Regions from separate parts of the Aquitalea sp. FG25 genome, predicted to be linked through region 1. Evidence: predicted binding sites of a transcription regulator. Region 1 holds the regulator's gene; each other region holds the start of a gene.
The links. Region 1 encodes FNR, which switches genes on or off when oxygen is low (the NO sensors DNR and NnrR bind a similar motif). Its sites were predicted from a motif close to TTGATNNNNATCAA; they were not measured.

Region 1 (2,203 bases):
TTTGAAACCGGCCTCGCGAGCGGCATCGATTACCGCTACCGTTTCCTCTTCGCTCTGCACCCGGTTAACCGCCTGCTGCACCTGCGGATCAAAGTCCTGAATGCCCACACTCATGCGGTTGAAACCCAGGCGCGCCAGATGATGCACGGTTTCGCGACCGACCTTGCGCGGGTCGATCTCAATGGAATATTCTCCCTCCGGCAAAAAATCGAAGTGCGCGCGCAGCATGGCCATCAACCGGTCCAGCTGCTCGTCGGACAGGAAGGTGGGGGTGCCGCCACCAAAGTGCAGCTGAATGAGTTTTTCCCGGCAGCCAAGCGCGGCGGCAACCAGCTTGATCTCTTTTTCCAGATAGTCGAGATAGCGGTCGGCGCGGGTTTTATCCTTGGTGATGATTTTGTTACAGCCGCAGTAGTAACAAACCGTGTTACAGAACGGTATGTGAACGTACAATGATATTGCGTTCTGATGCATGCCAAGGTGGCGTTGCTTCAGCCAGTGTTTATAGTCCTTCTCGCCAAACGCCGGGGTAAACCGGTCTGCGGTCGGGTAAGAAGTGTATCTTGGGCCTGAGCCATCAAGACGTTCGATCAACTCTCGGTCGAACTCACAGTGGGTAGGCGAAAACGGATGGGTGGTGTGCATGTCGTCGGGTATTGATAGTCAAACGTCAGGTGGACTGGTAAATTTGCGGAAAACGTGTGAATTCCGCTTTGACAAGGGTCAAGCTTCTTTACAGGGTTGTACAAAACACTCGATGTCAGACCAAAACCAACACACTCTGCACGCACTGAAGGTGTCCTGCTCCAACTGCAGCCTGCGCGAACTCTGCCTGCCCATCGGGCTGAACCGCGACGAAATGACGCAGCTGGATGCCGTGATCCGTCAGAGCCGCCGCCTTAAGCGCGGCGAGTACCTGTTTCGCAGCGGCGAGACATTCAAATCGCTGTTTGCCGTGCGCACTGGTTTCTTCAAGACCAGCGTCGCCAGCCAGGATGGCCGCGAGCAGGTAACCGGCTTTTTGATGTCAGGCGAACTCATGGGCCTGGACGGTATTTCCTCCAATGTCCACGGTTGCGATGCGATCGCGCTGGAAGACAGCGAAGTATGCGAACTGCCATTTGGCCGCATGGAAAGCCTGGGCCGTGACATCCCCAGCCTGCAGCATCACTTTTTCCGCTTGATGAGCCGCGAAATCGTGCGTGACCAGAACGTCATGCTGCTCTTGGGCAACATGAAGGCAGAGGAACGTCTGGCTGCCTTCTTGCTGAACCTGTCCCAGCGCCTGTCCACCCGTGGCTTTGCTGCCAATGACTTCATCCTGCGGATGAGCCGTGAAGAAATCGGCAGCTTCCTGGGCCTCAAGCTGGAAACCGTCGGCCGTACCCTGTCGAAATTCCAGCAGCAAGGTTGGCTGAGCGTGGACCACAAGCACATCCAGCTGATCAAGGCAGATGCACTGAAAGACCTGATTTCCGGCTGCACCCACGCCAACGGCGTGTAAGCAGGCAGTGCATTCCAGGGGCGATGGCTGCGGCAAGCGGCGCATCGCCCTTTTTGCATCTTGCCTCTTCGGGCAAGAACCGACCATTCACCGGAAGACCTACACCTTTTGGCGACAGTGTGCTGACCGCACCTACCAGCGTGCCAATCAGCATGCCGGCAGCCAGGTATTCCCCCTGCTGCTCCGCCGCCGCCACATGCTCTGCCGTGATTTCGCCGCAGGCCAGCACCGGCGGTAATACCTCTTTCCAGCCATAGCCGGTGGCAATGCGGCGCATGGACTGAATTGCTCCCTGCCCATCCGTCCCCGCCGACACCAGCATCAAGTAGGGCAAGCCCGCAGTAAGCTCCTGTGCCGGGTAAAAGGTGCGGTCGAAAAAATCCTTCATTTTGCCCGCCATATAGCCAAAATTTTCCGGCGTTGCCAGCACGATGCCATCGGCACTCAGCAAGTCATCCAGCGTGGCCTCTTGTGCCGGCATGCTGCGCAGCTGCAACACTGCCGACAGCGTAAGCAAGGGCCGACACAAGGCCTCAACCAGCTGCAGGGTGTGGCCAGTCTGGCTGGCATGCACAATCAGCAACTGCTTCATGTGAGGCTGCACCCGGCAATGCTGGCCAGGAGCTGCTGCAAGCCAGCCTGCTCCGGCCAGCCGGTTGGCACCACAAAGCCGCGCGCAACCTCTTCCCAGTAACCATC
Region 2 (2,203 bases), on a different contig from region 1:
GGTGAACCGCCACCGTGCCGGTGAATATCACTAAGCATCATGAATTGAAAAAAGGCCATGCACTGCATGGCCTTTTTTGCGTGTGCGGCTGGCCGGGCTCAGCCCTGCGCCGTGGCCTGGCGGTACTGGCGCGGGCTAAAGCCGGTGAGTGCCTTGAACTGGCGGCTGAAGGCGCTGTGGTCGGTATAGCCGCATTGCAGTGCGACATCGGTGATGGCCATGTCGGTGTGCAGCAGGCGATGGGCATGTTCCAGCCTGGCCTTGTGAATCATCTGGCGTGGGGTCAGGTGAAACACTTTCTTGCAGTAGCGTTCCAGCTGGGCGGCGGATACACCGGCAATCCGGGTCAGCTCTGCCATGCTGATGGGGTGGTTGAAGTGCTTGCGAATGAAATCATCCACCGCGACCAGTCGTTTGTAGGCGGGGTGGGTGTTGCTGGCGGACTGTAAGTCCAGCGAAATGCCGATCAGGCCGATGATGTCGCCTGCCGCCCCATGCAGCGGCCATTTGGAAGTCAGGCACCAGCCGGGCTCCCGGCTTTTGAACAGGTGTAGCTCCAGCTGGTTTTCCAGTACCAGTCCGTCCTCCAGCACCTGCATGTCCTGCTCGGTATAGCCCGGCCCCAGCTGGGCCGGAAACACGTCGGCGCTGGTTTTGCCCAGCAGCGGTTGCAGGCTTTTCAGCCCGCAGCGCTCCACCAGCGTCCGGTTGGCACTCAGGTAACGTGCCTGCCGGTCCTTGATGAAGATGGCCGCATTGGGGATCAGATCCAGCACCGGCAGCAGCGGAGCCACCCCGGCCAGCAGGGCCTCGATGGTTGCCGGACGTATTGCCTCCTGCCATTGCGCGATGCTTGCCACCATGTCGCTCGTCATCGTCTTCTCCTTTGCCTTGCTGTCACGGGCCTGGCGGTGTGGTGATTTTTATTCCGATCACAACAATTGTGCCGATTTCGTCATTGTCCTTGATGATAACCATCAAGATTCCTGCCGACAATAAAGCCATTCTATGCAGGTGCCGATGCAGATGAAGCTGGCGCGAAGATGCAATCGAATCAAGGCCCTGCGCGGTATTTCTGTGTGGGCTGGCGATGGGTGCATCCGCGTGCAGCGGTGATTCGCGGCTTTACGGAATGGACAGGCGAATGAAACAGATACACATCATCGATTCCCACACCGGGGGCGAACCCACCCGGCTGGTGATGAGCGGTTTTCCCGATCTTGGCGGCGGCAGCATGGCCGCACAGCGCGAGGTATTGCGCCAGCAGCATGATCAGTGGCGCAGGGCCTGTTTGCTGGAACCGCGTGGCAGCGAGGTGCTGGTGGGCGCGCTGTATTGCCCGCCGGTGTCGCCGGACGCCACTTGCGGGGTGATCTTCTTCAATAACACCGGTTATCTGGGCATGTGCGGCCACGGCACCATCGGCCTGATTGCCTCGCTGCATTACCAGGGCCTGATTGCGCCGGGCGTGCACAAGATCGACACCCCGGTGGGGCCGGTCAGCGCCACCTTGCATGCGGATGGCGCGGTGACGCTGGGTAATGTGCCAGCGTATCGCCATCGCCAACAGGTGGCGGTGGATGTGCCCGGCTACGGCGTGTTTCACGGTGACATTGCCTGGGGCGGCAACTGGTTCTTTCTGGTGTCCGAACATGGCATGGCGCTGGAAATGGCCAATGTGGAAGCGCTGACCGATTTCACCTGGACCATGCTCAAGGCGCTGGAAGCGCAGGGCATTACCGGGGCTGATGGCGCGCTGATCGACCATGTGGAGCTGTTTGCCGACGATGCCAGCGCCGACAGCCGCAATTTTGTGATGTGCCCCGGCAAGGCTTACGACCGCTCACCTTGCGGCACCGGCACCAGCGCCAAGCTGGCCTGCCTGGCTGCCGACGGCAAGCTGGCCGAAGGTGAGCGCTGGGTACAGGCCGGCATCACCGGCAGCCAGTTCATCGGCCACTACCAGCGTGAGGGTGACTTCATCCGCCCCTTCATTACCGGCCGCGCCTACGTCACTGCCAGCAGCACGCTGTTGATTGACCCGCAAGACCCTTTTGCCTGGGGCATCTGAACCCCGCGTTATAGCGACATCCCCCACACACATACAGACAAGCTGCAAGGAGCAAAACAATGAGCGACAACATTTTCACCGGCTGCATCCCGGCCCTGATGACCCCGTGTACCGCCGAGCGCAAGCCGGATT
Region 3 (2,203 bases), on a different contig from region 1:
GGTGAGGCACTGGCCAACACCGTTGCGCCGCAGACGGACAGCCTGTATCGCTACCTGCAACAGCATGACCAGGCTGCCGCCACCCCGGTGCTGGAGTCCTTGCTTCCCGATATCCGGGCCTTTGCTATGCTGCTGGCCTCGTTGCGCAGCAAGGCAGCGTGCTCTCCCAGCCGATTTGCCGATGAAACCGACTGGCTGGCCGCCCGCATCGCCGTGCTGGAATTAAGTCACGTCGCCATTACGCTGCCGGAACTGAGCGTGCTGGACGAAGCAAATCGCCGCCTGCGGATGCTGTCCGAGCAACTGCGCCTGCCATTGCCTGCCGCTGCCCCGGTATTGTTGACGGCACCGCAGCGCAGCGCGGGAATATTGCAGGGCTGGAGTCGTCAGCGCACAAGCGGCATGGTGGGCGTGGCGCATGGCATGCAGTCGCTGTTCATGGCATCGCGCCTGGCGGCCCAGCAGTGCCGCGACCGCTTGCAGCCCCTGTGGCAAAAAATGCAGGCACCGGCCAGCAACTGAAAGGAAGGCATGGACATCTTGACCCGTGACGATGAACGCAGGCTGAACAACCTCACCCTGCTGGTTTATGTATTGCAGGGCATCAGCCTGTTTACCGGCTTGCCCATGGTGGTGGCGGTCATCATCAATTACCTCAAGCGAGACGACTGCCGAGCTACCTTGTACGAGAGTCATTTCAACTGGCAGATCCGCACCTTCTGGTTCTGTCTGCTGGGTACCGTACTGGGCTATGCCCTGCTATGGATACTGGTCGGCTTCGCCATTCTCGGTCTCACTTGGCTGTGGTGTCTGTACCGGGTGTTGCGCGGCGTGCTGGCCCTGAATGATGGCAAGCCCTTGCCGATCTAGCCGGTAAAAAAAGAAGGGCAACCAGAGCCGGCTGCCCAAAGAGGCCTTGAGCGCGAAGGCAGGCCAAAGCCTGCATCCATGAGCACCGTGTGCTGACACGGTTTGTGCGCCAAAGAACCTACGTCGCTATCACAAAACTGACTTCGTATTGCGGCCTTGGTCTGTACAGACCGGAAGCCCGTGACGAATGGCCATCATGCTAGCCTGTCCTCCCTTGTTTCTGACAGAAAAATGACAACGGCACTTGTCGTAGGTCAAATCAGGCGGTCGCACAATAAAAGTCCGACAAAACAAGGCTGTGGCGTAAAATGGCCGCCTTTGGCACAATGCGCAACCTTCAGTCCGGTGTGAAAGCATGCAACAAGAAGATCTGCAGCGTCTGGTGACAACCGTAATGCCCTTTGGCAAACACCAGGGCGTGCTGATTTGTGATTTGCCGGGCAATTATCTCAATTGGTTTGCCCGGGAGGGTTTCCCCAAGGGGGAGATCGGTCGTCTGCTGCAATTGATGCAGGAGATTGACCACAATGGACTGAGTTATTTACTGGACCCGTTAAGAAAGCGTTAAAGCATGGCAATTCAATGGTTTCCCGGCCACATGAACAAGGCGCGCAAAGATGTGATGGAGCGCCTGAAAGACATCGATGTGGTCATCGAAATGCTGGATGCACGCTTGCCGGCGTCCAGCGCCAATCCGATGCTGGCGCGCATGGCCAAGGGCAAGCCGCGCCTGATGATCCTCAACAAGCAAGACCTGGCCGACCCCGCCATCACCAGCCAGTGGCTGGAATGGTATCGCGCCAAAAAGCAGACCCAGGCCATCGGCCTGGATGCCGGTGAGCGCGCGCCGTCGCAAAAGCTGGTGGCAGCCTGCCGCGAACTGGCGCCCAACCGTGGCGGGCTGGATAAGCCGCTGCGGGTACTGATTTGCGGTATTCCCAATGTGGGCAAGTCCACGCTGATCAACAGCATGAGCAGCCGCAAGATTGCCAAGACCGGCAATATGCCTGGGGTAACCAAGAACGAGCAGCGCATCATCCTGGACGATGATGTTGAGCTCTACGATACGCCCGGCATGCTGTGGCCCAAGATCGAAGTGGAGGAGGGTGGCTATAATCTGGCCGCCAGCGGTGCCGTTGGCCGCAATGCCATGGACGAGGAAGAAGTCTCGCTGGAACTGCTCAAATATCTGCTGCAGCACTATGTGCCGGAACTGACCGCACGCTACAAGCTGGATGAGGTTGACGGCCTGCAGGACTGGCAGGTGCTGGAAATGATTGGCCGCAAGCGTGGTGCCATGCTGGGCGGCGGTCGCGTCAATATTCAAAAAGCG
Region 4 (2,203 bases), on a different contig from region 1:
AGGTAGGCAAAGTAGGTCCATTGCACCGCTTCGCGGGCGTTCACTGCCGGACGGCTGATGTCATAGCCATACTTGGCCGCCATTTCGCGCAACTCATCCAACGCGCGGAATTGTTCGGACAGCTCTTCGCGCTGACGCATGACGTCTTCGGTGAACACCGCATCATCCAGCTCATGGAAGGCTTGCTGACGCTCCTTGCGCAGGAAATCCGTGCCATAGAGTGCAACACGGCGGTAGTCGCCAATGATGCGACCACGGCCATAGGCATCGGGCAGACCGGTGATGATGCCGGATTTACGCGCAGCCAGGATTTCCGGGGTATAGGTATCGAACACGCCCTGGTTATGGCTCTTGCGGTATTTGCTCCAGACTTCCTTGATCACCGGGTCCAAAGTAAAGCCATAGGCGGCCAAACCGGCTTCGACCATGCGCAGGCCACCATTAGGCATGATGGCGCGCTTGAGCGGGGCATCGGTTTGCAAGCCGACAATCAACTCCAGCTGCGGGTCAATATAACCGGCGTCGTGGGCAGTAATGGAAGTCGCCCGGTCAGCCGATACATCCAGCACACCCTTTGCCCGCTCCTGCTTGAGCAATTCGCCCAGCGCAGCCCACAAGGCCTGCGTGCGTTCGGTGGCAGCGGCAAGAAAACTGGCATCGCCGGCATAGGGTTGGTAATTGCGCTGAATGAACTGACGTACATCGACACGGGTCTGCCAGTCACCGGCAGCAAAATTCCGCCAAGGATCAGCTTGTACGGCTTGCTGAGCAATCGATTCCATGACTACCTCCTGAGTTGAAGCCCGAAATTGTTCTCTATGGAAACAATACTACATTCGATATCGAAAATAACAGCTTGATGCAGATCAAACTCCACCCGCACCGGGGTGCATGACTGCGCGACTGTGCACATCGACCACACTGCATTCTGGCAGCGCGCGCAGGCACACTTCAAATTAGCTACCAATAATCAATACCATAGCAGCAAAATACATAAAAACCATGCACAGAATCACAGCGGGCCACACGATACGACAATATCGCCCGCTGCCATCAGCACCACACCCGAAGCAGCCGACCGACAATACCATGGGCACACCGGCAATGCGCATGGATGTTCGTTTTCAAACATCGCTATTTTTCATAGTGAATGTTGATTACAGAGAAAAACAAGAATTAACGTAGCATTATTACAATAAAACGAGGGGAACTCCAACCGCATCCCGTGGCTCTGCCATGACTGCAATCATCAGGAGTATTCATGAACATCCAGAAAAAAATCCTGCCCATGGCAGCGCTCTGCCTACTGTCCGCCTGCAGTCCGCAACAAAGCGAGCAGGCACAACAGCTTGCTTCTGCCGCCATCGGGGTGGCCCACCAGCGCTTGCAAGACAGTAGCGCCCCACTTGCCAAGCTGCGCCTGCAGGCAAGCGATGTGGCTACCGAGGCAAAGCAGCAGCTTGAAACCTTGGCAACCAACAACCCGGCCTTGGGCAGCGCCATCGCCATCCTGAAACCGGCATCCAAAATCGGCAGTGAGAAATCATGGCAGGCGCTGGAAAACAAGGTGGGGAGCTATCCGGCTGAAATCGGCCTGTACCAGACAGGTGCGGTGGCAGAGGCGCTACGGCAGCTGCTGGGGAGCAAATTTGCCGTTTTCCAGCAAAACATGCAGGTCAGCGGCCCACTAAGCCGGGACCAGCTGCTATTTGTCAGCGGCAACAAGCCGCATGAAGGCGGCAGAGAAATGGCCTACTTGCTGCTGGACCCGCCCAGCCGACAACTGGAAGTGGGGCTGATCGAACAAGGCCGGCTTACCGTGTATCGCAGCGGCCCGGCCCTGTACCGTCCGGCGGAAATCAACACCATGCTGGGCAATATCAGCCCCCAGCCCTGAATGCCTGGCCCACGGTTAGCGGGCCAGGCCACGCGGCCACAGCCGGCCAGTGCGCTGCATGTACTGACGATAGGCCTCACCCAGCCACTGCAGCCTCTGGCTTTCCTCGCGCCGGACACTGCGCCCATAGCTGAACAGCAGCGCAAGCACACCACCGCTGCCAGCCAGCACATCCTGCAGCAACAGAACCTGTGCAAAAGCCGCCAGCCACAAGGCGGCATACAAAGGATGGCGAATACGCTGGTACACGCCGCCCCGCCACGGCTCGCAGCCATCCTTGCCCAGCAGCACATCATGCTGGCTGCG

Region 2: a site for FNR is predicted at 968-981, ahead of ACODR9_RS17315 (4-hydroxyproline epimerase). Genes of this name have one in related genera too.
Region 3: a site for FNR is predicted at 1,115-1,128, ahead of ACODR9_RS20055 (DUF3820 family protein). Genes of this name have one in related genera too.
Region 4: a site for FNR is predicted at 857-870, ahead of pflB (formate C-acetyltransferase). Genes of this name have one in related genera too.

What each region holds. Positions count from the first base shown of each region.
Region 1 is NZ_JBMDJV010000016.1:78,025-80,227, forward strand. Features, by position in the region: gene hemN (oxygen-independent coproporphyrinogen III oxidase) at 1-645, opposite strand, end outside; gene fnr (fumarate/nitrate reduction transcriptional regulator Fnr) at 758-1,504, shown strand; gene ACODR9_RS15080 (flavodoxin family protein) at 1,446-2,096, opposite strand; gene ACODR9_RS15085 (DUF1853 family protein) at 2,093-2,203, opposite strand, start outside.
Region 2 is NZ_JBMDJV010000020.1:63,486-65,688, forward strand. Features, by position in the region: gene ACODR9_RS17305 (hypothetical protein) at 1-34, shown strand, start outside; gene ACODR9_RS17310 (helix-turn-helix domain-containing protein) at 99-875, opposite strand; gene ACODR9_RS17315 (4-hydroxyproline epimerase) at 1,145-2,071, shown strand; gene ACODR9_RS17320 (dihydrodipicolinate synthase family protein) at 2,131-2,203, shown strand, end outside.
Region 3 is NZ_JBMDJV010000027.1:21,546-23,748, forward strand. Features, by position in the region: gene ACODR9_RS20045 (hypothetical protein) at 1-522, shown strand, start outside; gene ACODR9_RS20050 (DUF4870 family protein) at 532-870, shown strand; gene ACODR9_RS20055 (DUF3820 family protein) at 1,226-1,438, shown strand; gene ylqF (ribosome biogenesis GTPase YlqF) at 1,442-2,203, shown strand, end outside.
Region 4 is NZ_JBMDJV010000002.1:184,500-186,702, forward strand. Features, by position in the region: gene pflB (formate C-acetyltransferase) at 1-782, opposite strand, end outside; gene ACODR9_RS02640 (Ivy family c-type lysozyme inhibitor) at 1,262-1,897, shown strand; gene ACODR9_RS02645 (hypothetical protein) at 1,913-2,203, opposite strand, start outside.